3 regions of the Paenibacillus sp. YAE3 genome follow, and region 1 is predicted to be linked to each of the others. Evidence: predicted binding sites of a transcription regulator. Region 1 holds the regulator's gene; each other region holds the start of a gene.
What was found. The regulator LexA, encoded in region 1, represses DNA repair genes until DNA is damaged. The targets are predictions, from matches to a motif close to CGAACATATGTTCG.

Region 2: a site for LexA is predicted at 5,022-5,035, ahead of AC27KL_RS16255 (YhjD family protein). Genes of this name have one in related genera too.
Region 3: a site for LexA is predicted at 4,202-4,215, ahead of recA (recombinase RecA). Genes of this name have one in related genera too.

Annotation. Positions count from the first base shown of each region.
Region 1 covers NZ_BAAIYF010000002.1:251,779-259,986, forward strand. The annotation lists gene AC27KL_RS04000 (FixH family protein) at 105-518, opposite strand; gene AC27KL_RS04005 (HAD family hydrolase) at 751-1,554, opposite strand; gene AC27KL_RS04010 (hypothetical protein) at 1,586-2,131, opposite strand; gene AC27KL_RS04015 (DUF896 domain-containing protein) at 2,166-2,360, opposite strand; gene yneA (cell division suppressor protein YneA) at 2,462-2,842, opposite strand; gene lexA (transcriptional repressor LexA) at 3,036-3,662, shown strand; gene AC27KL_RS04030 (serine hydrolase domain-containing protein) at 3,729-4,760, opposite strand; gene AC27KL_RS04035 (response regulator) at 4,970-6,163, opposite strand; gene AC27KL_RS04040 (sensor histidine kinase) at 6,141-7,955, opposite strand; gene AC27KL_RS04045 (carbohydrate ABC transporter permease) at 8,043-8,208, opposite strand, start outside.
Region 2 covers NZ_BAAIYF010000008.1:9,271-17,478, forward strand. The annotation lists gene AC27KL_RS16225 (FAD-dependent oxidoreductase) at 1-992, shown strand, start outside; gene AC27KL_RS16230 (YitT family protein) at 1,161-1,856, opposite strand; gene hmpA (NO-inducible flavohemoprotein) at 2,336-3,535, shown strand; gene AC27KL_RS16240 (YuzC family spore coat inner layer protein) at 3,586-3,954, opposite strand; gene AC27KL_RS16245 (VOC family protein) at 4,049-4,429, opposite strand; gene AC27KL_RS16250 (Crp/Fnr family transcriptional regulator) at 4,433-4,930, opposite strand; gene AC27KL_RS16255 (YhjD family protein) at 5,116-5,499, shown strand; gene AC27KL_RS16260 (MFS transporter) at 5,740-7,209, opposite strand; gene AC27KL_RS16265 (MarR family winged helix-turn-helix transcriptional regulator) at 7,357-7,779, shown strand; gene AC27KL_RS16270 (hypothetical protein) at 7,848-8,208, opposite strand, start outside.
Region 3 covers NZ_BAAIYF010000003.1:471,761-479,968, reverse strand. The annotation lists gene AC27KL_RS08270 (TIGR00282 family metallophosphoesterase) at 1-321, opposite strand, end outside; gene rny (ribonuclease Y) at 408-1,952, opposite strand; gene AC27KL_RS08260 (regulatory protein RecX) at 2,230-2,925, opposite strand; gene recA (recombinase RecA) at 3,071-4,132, opposite strand; gene AC27KL_RS08250 (competence/damage-inducible protein A) at 4,373-5,626, opposite strand; gene pgsA (CDP-diacylglycerol--glycerol-3-phosphate 3-phosphatidyltransferase) at 5,801-6,388, opposite strand; gene AC27KL_RS08240 (YajQ family cyclic di-GMP-binding protein) at 6,583-7,074, opposite strand; gene AC27KL_RS08235 (hypothetical protein) at 7,251-7,421, opposite strand; gene AC27KL_RS08230 (RodZ domain-containing protein) at 7,520-8,208, opposite strand, start outside.

The DNA.
Region 1 (8,208 bases):
CGGAGATTGGAAGTCAGGCCTTCCTCCCGTTCATGATATACATGCAACGAACCCCGCTCCTTGTTGTCCAAGGGACGGGGTTCGTTTTTACTTTCTTACTTCCGTTACTCGCTTACGGTCAAACTTTTGGTCGGCATCGTATGCTGCGGTCCGTAGGTGACATGAGAGGTGATTTTATAGGTTCCCGCGCCGTCGAACGTTTTTTCGAGCACGTATTTTCCGTCTCCCGCATTTTCGGCAGGCACTTTCTCGTGCACGCTGCTGTCGCCGTCTTTTATGATTTCGATTTCGACTTCATCCGCTTTATCGACTTTTTGATCCTTCTGCGTAACCAACACTTCAATCGAAACCTTTTCCCCGACTTTTGCCTGCTCCGGATTCAAAGTTAAATCGACTTTTAACGGTTCCATCATGCCTTCATCCATGTTCATGCCGTCATGTCCGCCGCTGCCTCCGCAGCCTGCCAAAGCAAAAACGACAAGCAAGATGATGCCTATGAAAACATATTTCTTTTTCAAATTCCTGCCACTCCCTTACGTCAATCTGCAGATATGTAGGCTTTTTGACCGCACTTCATTTATTATACATGCTTTTCAGGCTTCCAAAACGGCGGGGTGATCACAAATTGATGACAATATTAGCAGTGCGCTGGGGCGATCCCGCAATAAGATCATGAAAAAAGCCTGCGCATGCGGCAGAACCGCAAACGGCAGACTTTTAATTAACAAATCGCATTTAATGCTTGGCCGGTTAAACTTGCTGCTTCATAGACTCCAAAATACCGTGCAGCTCGGACAAATGCTTGATTTCATAATGCGGCTGGATGTTCGAATGATACGGCCTGCCGTTGCGGTTGATCCAAACCGTCGTTAACCCAGCGGCCAGTCCGCCTTTAATGTCCGTCGAAAGTTTGTCGCCTACCATGACGGCTTCATCCGGGGTTACGCCCAGGCGGGAGAGCGCATGCTCAAAAATGGTGGGATCCGGCTTGCCTTTGCCGAAGTTGCCCGAAATGACGACTTGGTCGAAATAAGGGACCAGCTCCGGTATGCCATCCAGTTTTTCCTGCTGCAATCCCGGGCAGCCGTTCGTCAGCAACAGAAGCTTATAGTTCCCTTTCAGCTCTTGCAGCACTTGGAACGTTTCTTCATACACATGGGGGCGGGAGCGTCTTTCCATCCCGAATTGTCTGGCAAGTTCTTCGGCCAGCTGCGCGTCTTCCACACCCAGCTCGGCGAGGCCGCGGCGCCAAGATTCCTTCCGGTATTCAGGGACGATTTCGGCCATCCGTTGAAACTCGGGCTGCTTCCCTACGGTAAATTCCCCCCATAATGCTTCAAACGGGTTAATGCCGATCATGGCGGTAAAAGCATACGTGTCGTACGACTCGTACAAAGCCCGCGCCTCTTTGCGGACAGCCGCTTCAAGCGCCTCCGCGTCGACCCCGGTTTTGGCGGCGGCCGTTTCGCAGGTCGCTTGGAAGGATTCCTTCACGCTGCGCTCATCCCACAACAACGTATCGTCCAAATCAAAAAAAACGGCGGTAACTCCCATCTTCCCATCCCTCTCCCAACGTTAATCTGTACTATTGTTTTTCAAACGGAATATTAAAAGAGGCGGCAAAACGCTCAAGACGTTCGGCCATGGCTTCGGTATCGTAGCGGTTGATCAAACGGGTAAACACCCAATTGCCGCCCTTTATTTCCTTGCCCTTTTTCCCCTTCGTTCCTTTCATTTCGATCACGATCGAACCGGATCCTGCTTTGATTTTGGCGATTTGGTCCGCCGTCAAACGCCGGTCGCGATTGAACTTGATCGTGGAAAGCGTGTTTTTGTCCACTTTAAGAAACGGGCGGCGCAAAAAAATCATGATCGCCAGCAAAACGTACAATCCGACCACGATCCAATTCAAGGAGGTGTTCATCGCCGCCTGCTGGCTGGTCATGCCGAGCAAAAGGTAAATGACGGCAAGCGCTACCAGCGTGATGGGAAGAACGAAATTCCGCCCTTTGAAGACGTCGGCCGTGGCGGAACCGTTCGAGGAATACAGCGAAGGTTTCCCCTGTTTTTTACGCTGCTTGTTTAGTTGAGCCGAGTTTTTCTGAACCATTCTTTCCCAAGATCGGGACATCGTGTTTCCCCCTTAACCATGATGTTCTTTATTTTTATTTGCGCTTTCCGTCATTGCGGTCTTCTACCCATTCGATCGAATCCAACTGGGCCCTGAAGTTCCGACGGACGTTTTGAAGATATCTCTCGCGCAATTTCGCACGTTCTTCGGTTTCTTCCTTGGTCAGGCCAGTCTCTTTGTCTTTGCGCGCAAGCTCGTTAATGCGCTGAACTAAGCTGTCGATATCCATACATGACTCCTCCAATAATCAATTCATACCTAACTTTGCCATGAGAAAAAGAGCTTGTCAAGGCGTGAACCTTACCAAGCTCTTAGGCATAAAAACGAAGTCTAATATATAGGAAGAGAAAGGACATCTCCGGCTTGAATGCCGCTGGATTTCAGATGGTTCGTCTTCTTAATGATCTGAATGTATGCGCGGGTATCCATGTCCTTCGGTTTATGATCCCGGGCGATTTGCCATAGCGTGTCCCCTTGGGACACAACGATTTGTTCCATTTGCACCTCGTCTTGAGGGGAACCGGCAAATACGCGTACCATGCCCGTACACCCTGCCGTCATAATTATGACGATCAGCAGAAGCTTCACCATCAGGCGCCGCGTGAACATGGCCTGGAAAGCGTGAAGCTGTTCTTTTAGTTTCCCGCCGTTGCGGTCTCCCCCGGAAATTTCATGATTATATATGCTTTGATATGTACTGTATTTTAACATGTTAACCGTTCCTCCAAACATTTGTTCTTGTATGAGAACAATATAACACGAACACATGTTTTGTTCAATAGTTTTTTCGAACAATTGTTCTCCATTAAGGAAAAATCATGTTCCCGTTTTAGAACTTGTGTTTGTACGAACGGCAGTTCTATGTTATACTTTTACCAAACGTTACTAATGGGGTTGATGGGGAATGTCGAAGATATCTAGCCGGCAGCAAGCGATATTGGAATTTATAAGAAACGAAGTCCGGGCCAAAGGTTATCCTCCTTCCGTCCGCGAGATCGGCGAAGCCGTCGGACTGGCTTCCAGCTCGACGGTGCACGGCCATCTGGACAGACTGGAGAAAAAGGGATTGATCCGCAGGGACCCAACGAAACCTCGCGCCATTGAAATTTTGGGCCAGGAAGAATCCGAAAGCAGCAACCTGTTCACGCAAACGATCGCGCGGGTTCCCGTGGTAGGTAAGGTTACGGCCGGCGTACCGATTACCGCTACGGAAAATATCGAGGATTATTTCCCTCTGCCCCAGCATTTTGTCGGGGACGAGAAAGTCTTTATGCTATCGGTCGTAGGGGACAGCATGATCGAGGCGGGCATTCACAACGGCGACTACGTCATCGTCCGCCAGCAGCAGACCGCTGATAACGGAGATATCGTCGTTGCCATGACGGACGAAGACGAAGCTACCGTAAAAACGTTCTATAAAGAAAAGGATCATATCCGTCTGCAGCCGGAGAATCCGTCTTACGAGCCGCTGCGCTTGAATCACGTGACCATTCTCGGCAAGGTCGTCGGTTTGTTCCGCGACATTCATTGATCCGTTTTGGCCTCGCCAATGGACAAGCCCTTGTTCTTCCAGGAGAACAAGGGCTTTCTATTTGGGTTAGCCGAATTTCTCCTGCTGCCACATCGTTGTGATATATCCGAGGAGGCTCTCGGCTTGATGCACGCCCGGATCCGCGTTCATCATGCATATCGCCCCTATGCCTTTCTCGGGATAAACGGTCATCATGCATTGGAAACCGCTGCCCCACCCGAGCGAGGTGATCTCCAGCTTCCCGCCAAGGCATTCCATGAATACGCCCAGCCCGGCCCACTTAAAACCGTTCTGCGGTGTAAACATTTCCTTTGCGGTCTTTGGGGAAATCCCCAACATCCCCTGCCCCTGCAGCGAAGCCATCAGCTCGGCGGCCAACATTGCGAGGTCCGTCGGTGTCGTCCAGAGCCCGGCAGCCGCAGCATACGGATAAATCGGATAGGGGCTGGCCAACCGGTCGCCATATCGGTTATGTCCGGCGGCCGATCCCGCGCGAATGTCGGATTCGTCCATGACGAAACGGCTGTTTTTCATCCCCAGCGGTTCAAATATCTTTTTCCGCATCAGCTTTTCGAACGGTTCCCCTGTCGCATCTTCAATCAGCAGCTGCATGACGCAAAATCCCGTATCCGAATAGATGAACCGGCTTCCCGGCTCGGCGACCAGTAAAGCAGGCTCCTGCCTATAAACCGTTAATCCTGTTAACAATTCCGCCATGGACGGAGCTTTGCGGTCCTTGGCCAACGTCGGAAAGCTTCCATCGGGATCGGAAAAGCCGGCTTGATGGCCAAGAAGCCTGCGCAGCGTGACGCGGCCGGAACGGAATTGCGGATGCTCCGGAACCTTCCACGATATCAGGCGCCGGTTCGCGTCTTCATCCAATTGAAGGGCGCATTCCTCTACCAGAACAAGCGCTAAAACGCTTGCCGCAAATTTGCTGATGGAACACGCGTTAAACATCGTATCCATCCGGACCGGTTCCGTCTCCCCCGCCGCAAGCTTTCCCCAGGTCTCCCGATGGCTGATCAAACCATCCTCAATGAATGCGATGCTTAACCCGGGAATTCCCTCCCTATCCATCCGTTCGCTGACGCTCATTGGATCCACTGTTTTCCTTCCCCCCGTCCCCAACCAAAGTAACAATACATCAATTATAGAACATTTGTTCCCTTTTGGCAATAAGCAACCTAGCGAGCATCTCCTAACATCGCCCAAATCCGGACTTTCCTAGGCAAGAAACGCAAAGAACCGTGCCAGTCGAACTGGCACGGCCCAAGGCGGATATCGAGGCGCATCCTTTTTCCCTTCTACGGACAAGCTCGGTTCAGCCCGTCCTCCTCCCATCCCCGCTGCCGGTATTCCGTCGGCGTCATGTTCGTCCGCTTGCGGAAAACCTGCGTAAAGTGTTTGACGTCCTGGTAACCGACCTTTTCGGCGATGTCGATCAGCTTCAGCTGCGTATGCTTCAGCAGTTCCATCGCTTTTTCCATCCGCAGCGAAATGACGTACTCCTTGAACCCGCTTCCGGTTTTTTGCTTGAACACTTGGCTGAAGTATGCCGGGTTCAAAAAGACGACGGAGGCGACCTTTTCCAGCGTCACGTCGGTATTGTAGTTCGCCCGGATATATTGGAGGGCTACTTCGACCGCCCGGTTTCCGCCCGGGGCGTAATATTCGAATTCGAGCGTTCCGGACTGCCGCCCCATCCCCCGGATCGCCGCCGGGATGCTGTTAAAGTCGCGGATTTCTTCGGACAGCCCGACTTGGAACGGCACCTTGACGTATTTTTTCAGATGCAGCCGCAGCTCGTCGCTCAAGCGCTTTGCCCCGTCCGGCGAATCCGGCGTCACGAGGCCCAGCAGGCTTTTGCCGTCGAGGCTGGTGACGAACCCTTTTCCGTGGCGTTCGATCAGCTCGGTCAGCACGTTTTCGACGATAAAATGCTCGAGATGTACAGCGTCGTCGCTTTCCATTTTGACCAGCACCAAATAAAAGCGGGGGTACCGCTCCACGAACGGGGCAATGTCCAAGTTCCCGATGTCGAGTCCCGTCGCCCAGCGCTGGAATACCGCTTCACGCAAAAACTTCAGGTTGCTCCGGAGCAGCCGCGTTTCCTGCTCCAGCTCGGCGTCCCGCTCCACTTCCTCGCCGAGCCGCCCGATCATCGAAATCAGCGCCTCCTTGCCGATCGGCTTAAGCATATAATCCTTGGCCCCGAGCCTGACCGCTTCTTTGGCGTAAGCAAATTCGGAATAAGCGGAGATGATCACCCATTTCACGTGCGGATAATTGCTCCGGGACACCTGCATCAATTCGAGTCCGGTCATGCCCGGCATCAAAATATCCGTGAGCACCACGTCGATCTGGCCGCCCCGGAGAATTTGCGCCGCTTCGTCCGGATTTTCCGCCAATTGCACGCCGTGGCCGGGAAACGCTTTGCGGATCGTCCGCTTGATCCCCTCCCGGATCACGCTTTCATCATCCACCACCAATATGTTCATCTTCGTCCTCCCCTTCGGCCGGAATCGGTATGGCAACGGTCACCGTCGTTCCTTGCAGCGGCTCGCTTTCGATGCTCAAACCGTATGGTCCGCCGAACATCATCACCAGGCGGTCGTGTACGTTCCGCAGCCCGATGCCGCGTCTTCTTCCGGGCGAATCCTCATCCGGCGACCGCTGATGTTTGGCGTGCATCGTCTCTTTTACCCGCTCCAGCGTCTCGGCATCCATGCCCATTCCGTTGTCCTCGATTTTGATCAGCAGCTTGTTCCCTTCCTTTTCCGTGCGCACGTTCAGCACGCCCATGCCTTCCTTCGGCTCCAAACCGTATTTGACCGCGTTTTCGATGATCGGCTGAATCGTCATTTTCGGAAGCGGCGCGTCCAGCCAGGCTGCGTTCGCGTCAATGTTCGTTTGCAGCCTTCCGCCGAGCCGCGTTTCGATGATCGTCAAGTAATGGCCGATTTGCTCTAATTCGCGCCCCAGCGTGGTTCGCGCCGCTTCTTCCCAATTGCTGCTGTACCTGAACATTTGCGAAAGCGACAGAACCACCCTGCTCAGCCGTTCGTTTTCCTGCTCGTCCAGCATCCAATAGATCATGTCGAGCGTGTTGTAGAGGAAATGCGGATTCACCTGGGCCTGCAGCGCTTGCAGCTGCGCGTTTTTTTCGCTGACGGTCGAAATTTTGATCGTTTCGATCAGCTCGTCCATCCGGTGCACCATCCGGTTGAACGACGAGACCAGGCTGTTGATTTCGTCGAAGGAATCCACGTTGACCGAACCGCTGAAATTTCCCATCTCGACCTTTTTCATCTCCCGGATCAAAAGCTTGAGCGGAGACGCGATATTGCGGGAGACGATCGAAGCCAGCACCGTCGATAAAATGATCAGCGCCAGCACGACAACCACCAAAACTTTCGTCGTCCGATATACTTCCGCCTGGATGTCCTGTTTCGGCGTCAGGCCGTAAATCGTCCACCCGGCCATCGTCGTGTTGGCGGCGACGATCAGCTCCTTGGACGTGCCGTCGACGAAGATATTATCTTCCGGCGACGGCTGCGGCAGCCGGTCCAGCTCCGGGCGTTTCGCTCCTTTTCGTTCGGAGGAGGCGATGATTTTTTTCGCTTCGTCCAAAATGTAAACCTGCGTTCCGGGGCTGATGCTCACGTTAGACAGCGCTTCCATCATCGGAGACGGGTTCGTTTCGATCATCAACATTCCGATCTCTTTATGGTTATCCAAATCGTACAGCTTGCGCCCGAACACGAACGCCTGCTTTTCCGCCTGCAGCGTGTTGATTGGCGAACCGGGGTATAACCCGAGCCAGACCATGTTGCCCGAAGATGCTTCGAGCTTTTTATACCATTCGGTTTGGGCGTAGTTGTTGTCGATGACCCCGGCAAACTGCCTTTCGTAGCTGTACACCTTGCCGTCGGGCGATAATATGTGGATGCCCAGCACATCGTCCCGCGAATAGTAGGCCGCCCCGATAATGTTCGTGATGGTGCGTTCGTTCATGATTTCCGCCGCCGGATCGTCCGGCTTTTCCTGCAGCAGGCGGGTAAGCTCGTAGTTGCTGTTCAGCGATTTGGACAAGCTGTTATAGCCCTGCAGCATCAAGTTGAACAGCCCCGCGGTCTGGGAGATGTTTTTTTCGGCGATGTCGCCTACCTTGGCGTGAATGATCGATAACGTTCGATTGTAATACAGCATGCTCATCAATATCAGGATTCCCGTCATGCATCCCATAAAAAGCAGGAACAAGCGGCTGCGTATGGATCGGAAGCGTCTCACGTACCTCGGCTTCCCCCTTTCAAAGCATCGGCTTTTCGTGTCCATTTTAGCATATGCGCCGCTTGTTCCGCCCGATTTTTTGGCCCTTTACCCCTTGACGGCGCCTGCCACCATGCCTTCGGTGATTTTATCGGATAACAAGAAATAGATCAGGATGACCGGCAGCGCGCCGAGCACGAGAAAAGCACCGATCGCGCCGTAATTGACCGAATATTGGCTGACGAAGCTGTTCACGCCGAACGGCAGCGTTTTG
Region 2 (8,208 bases), on a different contig from region 1:
TATTCAGTTTCGCTTTTCAAAGTGATCCGAGCGGCACTGATTTGCGAACACCGCGGCAAGCCGATCGCCAAACGCTTCGAACCATTATGCTCGAAGGGCTTCGGGATCGGGTGCACTTCGGCAAAGCGGCGGTCCGTGCCGAGACGACATCCGATGGCGCAACGCTTCACTTTTCGGACGGAAGCCGTGTCCATGCTTCGCTCGTGGTCGGTGCCGATGGCGTAAATTCAGCTTTGCGCAAATCCTATTTGCCTGACTGCGAGCCGGAGGATACCGATCGTTGGGCGATTTATGGCCGCACGCTGCTTTTCCAAAACGGCCGCTCGATTATTCCCCGCCCGCTGAAAACCAGCGGAGTATTTGCCATCGGCCCCTCGAGTCGCGGCTTCTTCTTTACCTCGATGAACTTCCGCGAGTCTCCGCAGACTGCTTTTCTACGCTTTGGAATCGATCAAATACCGCCAATTACCGACGATTATGTGATGTGGGCACTTCTCTTGCCAAAAGAGCAATTTCCGGAACCTCAAGGAAAACCTCGCTCGGAGATGCTGCAACAACTTGCATTGAAGGCTGCCCAAGACTTTCACCCCGTGCTGCGCCGTTTCGTGGAGCAATCCGACCTCGATTACACCATGGCGGTAAACATTAAAGCGGCAAAAAAGCCGGCTGCGTGGCCGGTCTCGCGAATCGCCTTTATGGGAGACGCGGTACATGTCATGCCCCCCACTGGATCGCACGGAGGCAACACCGCTTTGCGCGATGCGGCCCTACTCGCCGAAAAGCTTGAAACGGCCGCAATCGAAGGCACGCCGCTTGAGAAGGCCGTCGCTTCTTATCAAGAGGAGATGAGCAAGTATGCATTTCGTGAAGTAGAAGCATCCAAGACGATGATGAAACGATTTGCCATAAAGAATCCCCTAATGAATTGGGTCATGTTGCGTGCGATACCACGAATTCGTTCATGGTCAAACAAATCACTGACAGCAGAATGATTCCATCACCGGGCCCCGAGCTGGCCAACCTATGACTCCAGCGGGCACAACTCTTTCCAGCCGAATGTCGATCGGCATCAGGGAAAGAGTTTTTGCCCGTTGATCACCGTTTCGTTTAGAAAACACAAAAAACCGCCCGATCCTTGTTCAGAATCGGACGGTTATCCGTTAATGAGCACTCCGCACCGCATGAACGGGCTTGGTTGCTTTTTTGGGCGTTGCAGCAGCCGGTTCGGGAACGACGGGATCGACCGTTTTTCCCTTGCGGAACGAAACCGTCAGCGTGATCGTCTGCCCGGCGATGCCTACCGCCAAAATCGTAAACAGCGTTTCCTTCAGCGGCATGTAAAACAGGGACAGCAGCAATACGGCGGCATCCAATAGAATAAATACGGTACCTACCTTAAGCCCGCTCCAGCGGCTAATGAGCAGCGACAAAATATCATCTCCGCCGGTAGCTCCCCCAAATCGGAGAACCAGTCCTGTGGCAAACCCCGTGACCAGTCCGGACAACAGCGCCGCCAGCAGCAGATTATCGCGCAGGTCGATGACCAGCGTCGAATAACGTTCGAAAAGTTCGTAAAAAATAGAAAATGATAACGTCGCAAGCAGCGTGTTCATGACGAACTTGCGGCCTTTCAAAAACATGGCGATTAAAATGACCGGGATGTCCAGCAGCAGCGTGCTCAGCGCCGGATTGACCCCAAGCACGTATTTGCCGAGCAAGGACAAGCCGACAAATCCGCCCTCCGATAGATGATTTTGAAAATTGATGTGAAAATACGCAAAAGCCAGCAAAAAAGTTCCGAAAAGCATCATTGCAATGGATGAAAACTTAGAAATCAAATGGTCTTTCTTTCTCATACAGGTTCCCTCTTATCGTCGTAGGTTAGTCAGGAGTCTGGCAAACCTCTGCGATAAGTACGGGACCTGCGGGACTTGGTCCTTCGCATGTGAAGTTCCTTCTTTCGCAGAGTTTGTCATTCGTCCTTGGTTGTCCAGGTGACTTTTCTCTACGAAAGGGAGCTACGTGTAAGAGAGATCATAACGTTTCCAAATCGTCCTTTGGGGATGGTTCCTTCGGGGACACATGGTATCCTGATCCTTTCTTTTTTTGTTTGGTTACATATTTATTATAACACATTTCGGACCGTTGCTAAACAGCCGGGTAAGTAAATTGTTCGAAATTTCCATATAACTTCCACCTTTTCCTCCTTTTTCTCTTGTTCCGATGTTCACACATTGTCAATGTTTGATGTGACCAGAATCACAATTAGCCTGTTTCGCCTTTCCTATACTTAAGAAGAAAGCACGACACATAATCAAGAAAAGAGGAATTCGTTATGCTGACGAAACAAACCATCGACATCATCAAATCGACCGTTCCGGTCTTGGAAGTGCACGGAAAAGCCATCACAACCGCCTTTTACCAACTGCTGTTCGAAAACCATCCCGAACTGCTCAACATATTCAACCACGCGAACCAGCGGGAAGGAAAACAGCAAACGGCGCTGGCCAACGCCGTGTATGCGGCCGCGGCGCATATCGACCATTTGGAAGACATCCTGCCTGCCGTAAAACAGATCGCGCAAAAACACCGGGCGCTCAACGTAAAACCCGAGCATTACCCGATCGTCGGAGAAAACTTGCTGGCAGCCATCAAAAAGGTGCTGGGCGATGCGGCCACGCCTGAGATCATGAATGCTTGGGCCGAAGCGTACGGCGTCATCGCCGATGCCTTTATCGGCGTCGAAGCCGAAATGTACCGCGAGGCCGAAAACGCTCCTGGCGGCTGGGCCGGATTCCGTCCGTTCGTCGTCGAACGCAGAGTGAAGGAAAGCGACGTCATCACTTCCTTCTATTTGAAGCCGCAGGACGGCGGGGCGATTTCCGGCTATCTTCCCGGACAATACATTACCGTGCGCGTGAAGCCTGAACATCAACCTTACGCGCAAATCCGCCATTACAGCCTGTCCGCCGCTCCGGGCGGAGACGCGTACCGGATTTCGGTGAAACGGGAAGGCGGAGCGCCGGGAAAACCCGAAGGCGTTGTTTCCACTTACCTGCATGATCAAGTGAAGGAAGGCGACGTGCTCGAAATCAGCGCGCCTGCAGGCACGTTTACGCTGGATATGACCCAGACGATCCCGCTTGTGCTGATCAGCGGCGGCGTCGGCCTGACCCCGATGGTCAGCATGCTGGAGACGGTTCTGAAAGAGCAGCCTGAACGAAAAGTAACGTTCATTCATGCGGCCATCAACGAAAGCTTCCACGCCATGAGGGAACATATCGAGCAGCTGGATGCTTCGCACGGCAACCTGAAATCCTACATTTGCTACGAAAAACCGCTTGGCCAGGGCTTCTGCCACAAAACCGGATACATCGACCTGCCTTGGCTTCAGGAAATCGTATCGCAAGATTCGGACTTCTATTTCTGCGGACCGGTTCCGTTCATGAGCGCGGTGAACAAGGCGCTGAAAGAGTGGAGCGTACCGGAAGAACGGATCCACTACGAATTTTTCGGCCCGGCCGGCACGCTGTAAAACGAAAAGGGATATTTGCTCCTCTAAGAGGGCAAATATCCCTTTCTTTTTTAGCCTTCTCCCCATTTCAAAAATACAGCTAATTTGCAGCAGGCGGTCGGCTGGGGCGAACCGAGCGTAATGCCGATCCCGCTCGGGGAAAAATCGGTCTGCACGGGGTTCGACGCGCCGATCGATTTCATCAGCCGGTCGACCTCCTGCTTATTTCCCGTTTGGGCGGCCCTCATGACCTGAACCGCAAAGGAATGTTCGGACAGCTTGTTCAAGACCTTGTAACCGTCCTCCATCAGCCCGTAGGTGTGTTGCAGGGACCGGTTCAAAATTTCCGTTTGGACCTGCGGATATTCGCGGGCCCAGACGCGGGCCGGTCGGGGATACGGATAAGGCGCATACCATGCCCGATACGGGGGGTAACCCATAGGAGCGATCTCCTTTCTGCACATCCGGTTACCCCAGTATATGTGCCCGGTTCGGATTTTGTGAGGTCCCTCAAACGTCAGGCGTCTTCATCCTTTAGCACGCAAACTCCACCTTGATCCGGTCCGGATCTTCGAAAAAAACCGCGTAATGCTCCGGCCCCCCTGCGTAGGGATAACGGTCCTCGTACAGCAGCTTGACGCCCTTTTGTTTCAGCAAAGAAGCCATCTCGTCGACCTCGGCGCGGGATTCCGCATGAAAAGCCAGATGGTTGAGCCCTGTCGCTTTTCTGTGGTACGGGGCGTCCAAAAACCGCTCCTCCGTTTGCACGAATACGAGATACGTTTTCCCGTGCTTGAAGCTGAACCCCTGATCCCAATCCTGATAAAGCTCGTAACCGAGCCGCGTCAAAAACCATTCCCAAAATTCCCGGCTCCGCCCCAACTCCGATACATTGATCTCCACGTGATGCAGCATCCGCTAATGCCCCCTTAACAAACGGTTGATCGTCTCCCGCCGAACCCCGATCAGCTGCCCGATTTCCTCCTGCGTCAGCAGGTCGGTGAAATGCACGCCGTGCGAATAATCGTTCAGCCATTCGGTCAAAAGCGCCAGCCGCTCCGCCGGCGTCCCTACCGTCAGGTGGTCCAGCCTTTTTTGCATGAACCGCACTTTTTCCTGAAGCAGCAGCGCGATTTCCAGCGCTTTTTCCGGATGCTCCCGCAATTCGCGGTACCAATCCTCCGCTACAATCCGCTCTACCTCGCTGTCCATAAGGGCAATGGCCGATCCGTGGGTTTCTTTCGGGGTAATGAGGGAATGATGCGGCACCGTTTCCCCGGGATACAAGATGTTAAAAAGCACCATGTTCCCGTTTTTGTGCAGGCGCGTCACTTTAAAAAGCCCGCTTTTGATATGGTACAAATATTCGCCGCTGTCCCCCTGATGGAATAATACTTCCCCTTTATGCAAAATCATAAGATGACATCCTCCCCGGTTTCGTAATGGATAGCTTCTGGCCCGGACTGCCAATGGGTAATATTATACCAAAAAAAATCCGGCCTCATTTCAAACATTTGGTTGTTGCCGGAATGCATCCTTTTCGCGTAACATGAATATAAATAGAACATGCGTTCCTATTCGTGATGCAAGGAAGTGCTCTCATGAAAGCATCCGCTCTCCCCCCCGTGCCGGACGAAGAAGATACGGTACTTGTCAAAAGCTACATGCTGCACGTCGTTTTGCTGGATGTGCTGGAACGGGACATCCGGACGCTGAAGACGCTCGCCCTTAAGCTGCCGGAGGTGTATATCCGCGGTTTGTCGGGCGTTCAGCAAAAAGCGGTGCGACGGCTGGCGGAGATCCGCAAGGCGATGCGGGCCCGCGGCATTCGGGTATACGAGGAAACCCGGAACGAAAAAGGAATGGAAGCCCTCTACTTGTGCCGGGGATACCAGCGGCGCTTTTTTATGCTGTGGTCTTACGTCAAAGCGGAAACGGCTTGCGAGCTATGCGTTTATTTGGGGATCGGCCCCGAGCCAGGATGACGGCAGGATCATCCTCCGGAAATTACGGCTTCGGAGCCGGACAGGCCAACCGGTTTCTCGACCGCCGAGGGGAAAAGATTTGTTCAGGCGAAAGAAAAAAAGCTCCTGCAACCGCAGGGGCTTTTAAGTTAATCCGGTGGAACTCGACCCATTTAGCATAAGCTGCACGCAAGTTCCGCAGGACGCCCGTTCCAGCCGCGTCAGCGTCCCGAAATCCGCGTCGGAAGCACCGCTTCCGATTTAATGCTTGGAAGCCGGTTGTTCCGCCTGTTTAGCCGTTTTCGCCTGGAGCATTCGCCAGCCGGTCAATACGGCGGCAACGAGACAAATACTAGCTGAAGTGATAAACACGGCGTGCATTCCGCGGAGGAAAATGTCCGGACGCCCGGGAACAAGCCCGGTCACGCGATGCCCGGCCTTGGCGCTCATGACATGGAACAATATCGTCGTCGCTACCGTAATGCCGACGACCATCCCCACGTTCCGGACCAGGGAGTTGACGCTCCCTGCAGAGCCGAGCTGGGTGCGCGGCACCTGGGACATGATCAGGGAATTGTTTGGCGATTGGAACAAACCGCTGCCGATGCCAAGCATGGCGATCCAAACGCCGACAATGACAAGCGAGCTGCCTTCGTGAAGCCAGGCGAGCCCGAACTGGGCCGCGACCATAACGACCAGACCGGCAAAGGTCAGCAGCTCGGAGCCGATTTTGTCGGATAAGGCGCCGCTGAGAGGCGCCACGATCACCATGCATATCGGGAACAACATCATCATGAAACCCGCCGAAGAAGGCGATAGATTCAGCATGTTCTGGGTATAAAACGGCGCGATGATATTAAAACAGAAATTCGCCGTAAATACGAGGAATCCGCATAAAATGCTGACCGAGAACAGCGGATTTTTGAACAACGACAGATCCACCAGCCCGTTCTGGCGATTCAGCTCGGCCCGTATAAACCACACCAATGCGATCAGCGCGGCTGCAAGCAAAACGATGATCCACAAATTGCCGTACCCCGCCTGTTGCCCGAGCAAAAGGCCTGCAAACAGCGTGATAATAAACACGGCGAACAACGAGCTGCCGGGTGCGTCGATTTTCGCTTTGACCCGGATCAAATCGGCCGGAAGCACCTTCCATCCCATCCCGATCGCGATGAGCCCGACCGGCACGTTCACCCAAAAAATATATTCCCAGCCTAAAGAGGAAATGATAATGCCCCCGAGGCTTGGTCCCGCAATGCTTCCGAGGGACACGAAGGTACCGATGAGTCCGAGCGCCCTGCCCCGCTCCTTCGCCGGAAAAATATCGGTCAGTATGCCTTGGCTGTTCGCCATCGTCATGGAAGCGCCCAAAGCCTGAACGACCCGTGAAATAATCAGTAACGGCAGCGTATGGCTCAGTCCGCATAACAACGACCCGACGATAAATATGATCGTTCCGATTTTAAATATACGGATTTTGCCGGCGATATCCCCCAGTTTTCCGAAAAAGAGGATGAAGCAGCAAATCGCCATCAGGTAACCCGTCGTTACCCATTCGATCTGGGCGATCGGCAGACCCATCTCCTTCGAGAGGACGGGCAGCGCAATGTTCACGATGCTCCCGTCCAGCGTGGACATAAAAGTAAACAAATTAAGAACAATAAGGATGATCCAGCGTCTCTTCTGGATGTTCGCATCCTCTTGGTACGTACGTTCCAATGAACCCATATGCGCCCTCCTGGTCGTCATCTGCGCCAATTAATTGCGCACGCAACTAATTGACAGTAACAGTGTACCCCATATTAGTTGCGTGCGCAACAGGTTTTTGATACACTAACTTTCAGGAATGGATCTCATCAGGAAGAGGTGCCGCTTATGAAAGAACCGATCGGCAAGCTAATTTCATACCTTTACCGGCAAAACCAGAAAAGGCTTGCCAAGGAGCTGGCTCCGTACGGCATCGGCAGCGGCGGGCAGCACAGCTTCCTCAAGTCGATTCTGCATCATCCCGGCATCACCCAGGACCAGCTGACCCATCAGCTGAAATTCGATAAAGCCACGACGGCCCGGTCCATCAAGCAATTGGAACAGTCCGGATATATTACGCGCCAGCCCGATCCTAAAGACCGGCGCTCGCATTTCCTGTTCCCGACAGCCAAAGCGAAGGAGCTGCTGCCCGTGCTCCAATCCATTTTGGATGAACACAACCGGAAGATCGCCTATCATCTGACCCCGGAAGAAGAAGATCAGCTCGTCCATCTTCTGCAAAAAATAAGCCGGGAGCATCCCGACGAATAAACGCAACATGCAAAAAAGCGTATCCTATGGACATGCCATAGAATACGCTTTTTCCTGTTGTCCTGATGTCAATTGCCCATGCTGCTGCCCGGCTCCCGCTTCGGGTTCGCCGCGGCGATTTTTTCGATCCAAGCTTCGTAGTGATGAATGGCCAGTCCCGCAAACGAGGTATGGACTTCGCTGAGACGGTAGGCGTTTTTCATTTCTTCCTCCATGACCGTCACCGGCTTCCGGAAAAAACTTACGTGATCCCCTTCTTTCGTCTCCCCCAGCTCCATGCCGATCCAGACGGATTTCCCGAGCCTGTCGGCCTCGTTCAGCATCCCGCGGGAAAGATCCACCATTTGGGTGCCGCTGTCGCGGTAGGACATCACGGCCAAGGCGTCAAAACGCTCCAGCATCCACCGGCTTAACCCCCTGCCGTCCTCC
Region 3 (8,208 bases), on a different contig from region 1:
CCCGTTCGCCTTAATGACCGCAGCCCCGCGTCCCGGCGTTCCCGGCGGAAAATTCGCAGGACGGATCATGCGCGGTTCGTCATCGATAAAATCGAAAATGTCCTTGTTGTCCCACGTATGGTTGCCCATCGTGATGCCGTGGACGCCCCATTCGAAAAAATCTTTGGCGATCGACTGGGTAATTCCTCGGCCTGATGCGGCGTTTTCGCCGTTGACGATAATGACATGCGGGTTATATTTCGCTTTCAGGGAAGGCAGCGTATCCTTTAATGCCTTTCTGCCCACGCTTCCGACGATGTCCCCTATAAATAAAACGTTAATAACGTTCCCCTCCTTAAGTACGGACCTCCAAACGGGCCTAAAAAGATGAAAAGTGGCCTCTAACGCGGCCACTTTTCCATACATCATTATTTTGCGTATTCAACCGCCCGGGTCTCGCGAATAACGGTAACTTTAATATGCCCCGGATAGTCCAGTTCATTTTCGATCGTTTTCGTGATGTCCCGTGCTAAGCGGAATGCTTCCGCATCATCGATTTTCTCAGGCTGCACCATGACGCGAACCTCGCGTCCGGCTTGAATCGCAAACGATTTTTCGACGCCCTCGAAGGATTCGGAAATTTCCTCCAGCTTCTCCAGACGTTTGATATACGTTTCAAGCGTTTCGCGACGCGCTCCCGGTCTCGCCGCGGAAAGTGCATCCGCCGCGCCGACCAGCATCGCGATGACGGAAGTTGCCTCCACGTCCCCGTGATGGGATGCGATACTGTTGATAACCACCGGATGTTCTTTGTATTTCTTCGCTAGTTCCACGCCGATTTCAACGTGCGATCCTTCCACTTCATGATCCAGCGCTTTTCCGATGTCATGCAACAATCCGGCACGTTTGGCAAGCACGATGTCTTCCCCGAGCTCTCCGGCCATCAGTCCCGTGAGGTAAGCAACCTCCATGGAGTGCTTCAGCACGTTTTGACCGTAGCTGGTACGGAATTTGAGACGGCCCAAAATTTTGATCAAATCCGGATGCAGTCCGTGAACTCCCACCTCGAAGGTCGCCTGTTCGCCGTATTCGCGAATCCGTTCGTCGACCTCTTTGCGTGATTTTTCCACCATTTCTTCGATCCGGGCCGGATGAATTCGGCCATCCGACACGAGTTTTTCCAAGGCAGTGCGCGCAATTTCTCTGCGGATCGGATCGAATCCGGAAAGAATGACGGCTTCAGGCGTATCATCAATAATGAGATCAATACCGGTAAGGGTTTCCAGTGCCCGGATGTTCCGGCCTTCCCGACCGATAATCCGGCCTTTCATTTCCTCGTTAGGCAATGTCACGACAGATACCGTTGTTTCCGCGACATGGTCGGCAGCGCAGCGTTGGATGGCAAGAGTCACGATTTCGCGCGCCTTCTTGTCCGCTTCCTCCTTGGCCTGCTGCTCGATCTCCTTGATCATTTGTGCGGTTTCATGCCTTACTTCCTGTTCCACGTTGTTCAAAATAATGCTTCTGGCATCTTCCATCGTAAGATTGGAGATCCGCTCCAACTCAGCGACCTGAGTTTTATAAATCAAATCAATCTGCTGCTGAGTTTCTTCGATGCGCTTCTCTTTGTTAGCCACTTGTTCTTCTTTGCGTTCCAGCGATTCAATCTTTTTATCCAGCGACTCTTCTTTCTGCAACAATCGTCTTTCTTGCCGTTGAATTTCATTTCGACGCTCACGAGTGTCTTTTTCAGCTTCGGTACGGATTTTGTGGACTTCGTCCTTCGCCTCCAGTACCGTTTCTTTTTTCAGTGCTTCAGCTTCTTTCTTCGCATTTTCGATGATTTGCATCGCAGCATGCTCAGCACTTGAAATTTTAGCTTCTGCAAGAGATTTGCGAATAAAATATCCAATCACGAACCCCAAGAACAATCCGGCTACAACGAGAATGATCCAAAGCCATAGATAAGGCATAATTTCACCTCCTCGTTGGTTCCTCCAAGGTATTCCTTGGGATTTTCTTCAGTTGTCCATTCAACATGTTTCATCATTACACTAATCGCAAATCAACGATTCTAATCTCCCGCAAAAACGGGCATTATCCATATGAATTAGCGTTGCTGAATCTGACAGAAACGAGCCTTTTTTGGAAGGAAAAAGGGTTCTTTTCTATACAAGATTCATATTCATTTTAGTATTTGTGAAAAGATATTGTCAAGAGAGAGGCTTTCATAATATGTTAACATTTGCCTTAATCGAACGCAAAAGGCTCTTCGTTCTCGTCGGCTTCCCCGTCTTCGCGGACCAATTCATTGATCACCTTGCGAACGAGTTCCCCCGAGAATCCCCTGCGCATTAAAAAAGCGCCTGTTTTTCGCTTCTTGTCCATGCATTCGCCGCGGGTCTGCCTCCATTTTTTCCTCCCGACGGCCAGGCAGCTTTCGAACTCCTGCTCTTCGCTGACCTCGGCTAACGCTTCGCTGATCAGAAGGCTGTCGACGCCCTTCTGGCGAAGCTCCTGCTTCACCCAGGCCCTTCCCTTCCTCTGGCTTGAAATGCGCTGCTCGGCCCACTGCTTGGCGTACAGCTCGTCATTAATCAGGCCTTCCCGCTCCAGCCTGTCGAGGGCTTGCTCCGTAACAGCTTGCCCGAAATCCTTCTGCCGCAACCGCTCCGCCAATTCCTTTTTCGTCCGCTGCTTCCGTTCCAAGTATTTTAGCGCCTGGACGTACGCCCGCTGCTTTTCGTTCGCCAGCACGATTTCTTCAAGCTCCTGCTTCGTAAAGATGCTGCCCTTCAGCATCCGGTATTTGATCATCGTGTCTTCATGGATGAGCAGCATGTATTCGCCGAATGAGACTTGGTATTGTCCCCTTTGCTTGGGATGCCGCTCCACCGCGGTGATGACCAAATCCACGCCGTCCGGAAAAAGGCTGATATCCGCCATATCCTGCTGCTCCTGCCGGTACGGCCGATCTTGCCGGTTCCGTATGTCTTCCTGCACGTTCGCTTCCTCCTGCCCTGTTTCGCAATCAAAGAAAAGGCGCTCTGGACGAATCGCCAGGGCGCCTTGGATTGAAGTCATACTTTATTTATTCAAGCTCTAACAATTCCTGCTCTTCCAGCTGCTCTGCTTCCAGCTCGGTCGCTGATGGAGAAGGCACCACCGTCGTCAGATTGCTTGCTTCCCGAATCTTCTGCTCGATGGTATCGCAAATTTGCGTATTTTCCTTCAAAAACTGCTTCGCATTTTCGCGGCCTTGGCCCAGGCGCTCCCCTTCGAAGGAATACCATGCACCGCTCTTGTTGACGATATCCAATTCCGTGCCGATATCGATGATGCTTCCTTCCTTGGAAATGCCTTCACCGTACATGATGTCGATCTCCGCCTGTTTGAACGGAGGCGCCACCTTGTTCTTGACCACCTTGATCCGGGTACGGTTCCCGACCACGTCATTGCCCATCTTGATGCTTTCTACGCGGCGAACGTCGAGGCGCACCGAAGAGTAGAACTTGAGGGCTCGTCCGCCTGGAGTCGTCTCGGGGTTGCCGAACATGACGCCGACTTTCTCGCGCAGCTGGTTAATAAAGATGGCAATCGTCTTCGATTTGGCGATCGCGCCGGACAGCTTGCGCAGCGCCTGCGACATCAGGCGGGCCTGCAGGCCGACGTGGGAATCGCCCATCTCGCCTTCGATCTCGGCCTTAGGAACAAGCGCAGCAACCGAGTCTACGACAATAATGTCTACCGCTCCGCTGCGGACGAGCGCTTCGGCGATTTCCAGCGCTTGCTCGCCCGTATCCGGCTGGGATAACAAAAGCTCGTCAATATTTACGCCCAACTTGCTAGCGTAAAGCGGATCCAAAGCATGTTCCGCATCGATAAACGCGGCTTGTCCGCCAGCCTTTTGAACTTCGGCGATGGCATGCAAAGCCACCGTCGTTTTACCGGAAGATTCCGGACCGTATACTTCAATGACGCGGCCTCTTGGAAGTCCGCCGATACCTAATGCTATATCCAAAGCCAGGGAACCGCTGGGAACGACTTCCACCTGCATGTGGGTCGATTCGCCCAATTTCATAATGGACCCTTTACCGAATTGTTTCTCTATCTGACGAAGCGCGATTTCAAGCGCAGCACGACGATCTGACAATAAACTCACATCCTTCACCGTTTATATTGATATCATACCTTGTTTTGGAACGTTTGCCAAGCATTTTTTCGAACATACATTCGTTTTTTTTGTTTTCGGCCCATTTCTCCTTTCGGCTGGAAGCCGCGGCCCGGAAAAGAAAAGAACCGCAGCAAATCCTTGTTTGCACGGTTCTTCCGTATGCTCGTATTATACCTCTTTTGAACGCCGAAGCACAACTGCCCTTCGAAGGGGAAGGCCTCACTTGGAAATTAATCTCAGCCAGAGCCGGTAAAGCAGCGTCTTGACCGAACGGACCCGGACGCTCTCCCGGTTGCCTCCCAGCCGCAGTTCAAACACCTCGGTATCTTTTCCCCGCTCCGCAAGGCCGACGTATACCAGGCCGGCAGGTTTGCCTTCGGAATCGCCCGGTCCGGCAACCCCCGTGACCGACAACCCGAAATCGCTGCCTGTGATCGTCCGAACCTGGTCGGCAAGGGCTTCCGCCACTTCGCGGCTGACCGCCCCCGGAGCCTGATCCCCTTCGAGCAGAGAACGCGGCACACCGAGAAGCTTCTCTTTCATCTCGTTGGAATAACATACGAATCCGCCGAGAAACATCGCCGAGCTGCCCGGGATCGCCGTGATGCTCTCCATCAGCAACCCGCCCGTGCAGCTTTCGGCCGCGCTGAGCGTCAACCCGCGCTCCGACATGATCTCCACGATCTTTTGTTCGATCGGCATGTCCGTGTTTGCGTATATATGCCCCGGAAGGCGCTCTTGAATTTTGGCTTCCATCGCCTCCAGCTTTTTCTCCGCCTCGGCCTCGCTTGCCGCCTTCGTGGAAATCCGCACCGAAACCTCGCCTTCCTTGGCGTAAGGGGCGATGGTCGGATCGCTCTGGGCCTGGATCAGATCAAGCAGCTTATCCTCCAGCAGCGATTCGCCGATGCCGGCAAACTTCAGCATCCGGGAATAAATCGGCATTTCATCCGTCAACGCATGCCGCTGCAGCCATGGTTTCGCCTGCCGGTCGAACATCGGCTTCATTTCTTTTGGCGGACCCGGTAGAACGATGTAAAATTTGCCGTCCTGGGCGATGGCCACTCCGACCGCCAAACCGGTTTCGTTCGGAAGCGGCGTGCACCCTTCGATAACGAGCGCCTGGCGGCGGTTGTTTTCCGTCATGTCCCGGCCGCGGCTGACGAAAAACTCCTCCACCTGCTCCATCGCCGCAGCATCGATATGCAATTCGCGCCCCAGCACGGCTGCAAGCGCATCTTTGGTCAGGTCATCCTGGGTTGGTCCGATCCCGCCGGTCAGAAGCAGAATGTCCGCCCGCTCCGAAGCCAGCTCGATGGCATGCTGCAGACGCCCCATGTTGTCGCCGACGACCGTTTGGAAATAAACGTCGATCCCCATGGCCGCAAGCTCCCGGGATAAATACTGCGCGTTCGTATTCAAGATTTGTCCCAGCAGCAGTTCAGTTCCTACCGCAATAATTTCCGCTTTCATGCTGTCACTCCTCCTAGAAATCGGCGCATCCAAGACGCCCCGCTTAAAAAAATTTGGCACGATACGGCGAATGTGCCGTATAAAAAAGATATATCCTTCTCCGGGCAACCAGAAACAGCGGAAGTTCTTTCCGTCTGATGAAAGAAAAAGCAATAGGATTGAACCTATTGCCGTTTACGCATTGGATAGCCGAAGCAGATGTTTGTTTTTGACGAAATAATCGATACCCGAATAAATCGTGATCAACGCAGCCGCCCAAGTGGCGATCGTGTCCAGCGGAATGCCGATCAGTTCAAATGGGAAGTTGTTGATGAGCATCAGGATAATGGCAACGATTTGAACAACCGTCTTCGCTTTTCCCCATTTGCTCGCGGCTACGACCGATCCGTCCAAAAGCGCGATCTGGCGCAGCCCGGTCACCGCGAACTCGCGGCTGATGATGACGACCGCAATCCACGAATCGCATTTCCCCATCTCGACGAGGGAGATCAGCACCGCTGCCACAAGGAGTTTATCCGCCAAAGGGTCAAGCAGCTTACCCAGATTCGTAACCATGTTGTTCTTCCGCGCCAAATAACCGTCTATACCGTCCGTGCTGGCCGCCAAAACGAAAATGAATGCAGCGACAAGCTGATTCAAGGGCAGCTCGTAAGAATTCCAGACCAATGGTTTAGGATAGAAGCTGAAATCCACCAAAAGAAACACCATCATGATCGGAATCAAACAAATTCTTGCAATGGTAATACGGTTGGGCAAATTCAATGTGCACCCTCCCCGGATCAAGCAAACTTGATGAATGAATTCAAATGATCGGCACCGAGGTACCGGAAACAGCTATGTAAAAACATCCACATGCACTTCTCCCCAAGTATAATATAACGTTTTATTCCCTGTCAAAAGCCTGAGGGGAGCGCCTTTCGGGGGAACCAATCCCCGGCGCGTGCCTGCCTGGGAAGTTATTTGAAGTTCGTGAACTGCAAATCAAGCGGAAGATCCGCCTTGCGCAAAAGCTGCATGACAGCCTGCAGATCGTCCTTGCTTTTCCCCGTCACGCGGATTTGGTCGCCTTGGATTTGGCTTTTGACCTTCAGCTTGGAATCGCGGATGAGCACGTTGATTTTTTTGGCGTTCTCCTGGTCGATTCCCTGTTTCAAGCCGATGCGCTGGCGGACCGTTCCCATCGAAGCCGGTTCGATTTTGCCGTAATCCACGTTTTTCAGGGATAGGCCCCGTTTGATCATTTTCGACTGCAAAATGTCAATGACCGACTTGAGCTTGTATTCATCGTCCGAAACGATGACGAGCGCGTCCTTTTCCAGCTTCAGGCTGCTTTTGCTGCCTTTAAAGTCAAAGCGGGTTTCGATTTCTCGTTCCGCCTGGTTGATGGCATTGTTCATTTCCTGCAGATCGAACTTGGAAACGATATCGAATGAATTTTCGGAAGCCATTGCTACACGTCCTTTCTTAAAACTTCATGTCATATTATATGAAAATGTTGCGGACAAGTCTAATGTATTTATGCGAATCTTTGCCGGGCGGCGGATAACACCCCGCCAACATCCCGCGGTCAAATGCCAAAAAGACATTCCTTCCGGGGTGCGCCCGAAAGAAATGTCTCCTGCGGCTATGCCTTGTCGCGGTCAGGGACCGGTTGTCTGAACATGTTGAGAATCCCCAGCACGACCCATGCCAGTCCAAAACCCAATATGCCGTACCCCCAAGCGTTGGGAGTCAAATAGTACCCGAGGAGGCTGACAATAACGCCAATACCGGTTACGATCCAGCTGATTGCCATCGTTCCTGCACCTCTTTCATGGGAGATATGAACTTTATGCCAATAGTTCTATTGTCTCCGCGAGGATACGGGCTTATTCGTTTTGAAAGCGGTTCGGATCAATCGTTGCCGGACGCGGAATTCGAATCGCCGCCGTCCGCCGCATTGCCGCTGTCGGCGTTGCCGGCATTGCTGCCGGAAGACTGGTCTCCGGTCGTATTTACGGTGCCGGAATCCACGAGATTCAGCAATATGCGGGATACCGATTTGCCGTCGGTGACCGTCTGGCCGCCCACCGTGATCGTCGTTGCCGGCGAATAGCCGGATTTGATGTACAGGCCTGCCGAATCAAGCGTGAACGACATGGCGTCGCCGCTTTTCGTTTTTCCGAAAGAAAGCTTCTCCCCATGGATGTTTTGGCCTTTGTAGACCTCCACCCAGCTTTCGCCCGACGCTTTGATTTCGACCGTCACCGGAGTTCCGGCAGGAGCGGCCACTTTAAAGATGGTGTCCTTGCCTCTCTTCCGATCCTTTTCAACCGTGACGGCCTGATTTCCCGGAGGGGCAACCGTACCGTTGTCGGTCGTCGTGCCGCCGTTGTCCGTCGTGGCATTGCCGTTATCGGTCGACGTATTGCCGTTATCGGTCGTCGTTCCCGTCCCGTTGTCCGGCGGCGTCGTCTGCTGATTGCCTCCGGCCGTTCCTCCGCCGGTTTCGTTTTGGCCTTGCGCAGTGTTATCTTTGTTTTCACCCGCTTTGTCCTGACCGGCCGGCGGCGTCGTGGTCGTATTGGCGGCCTCGTTTTTCG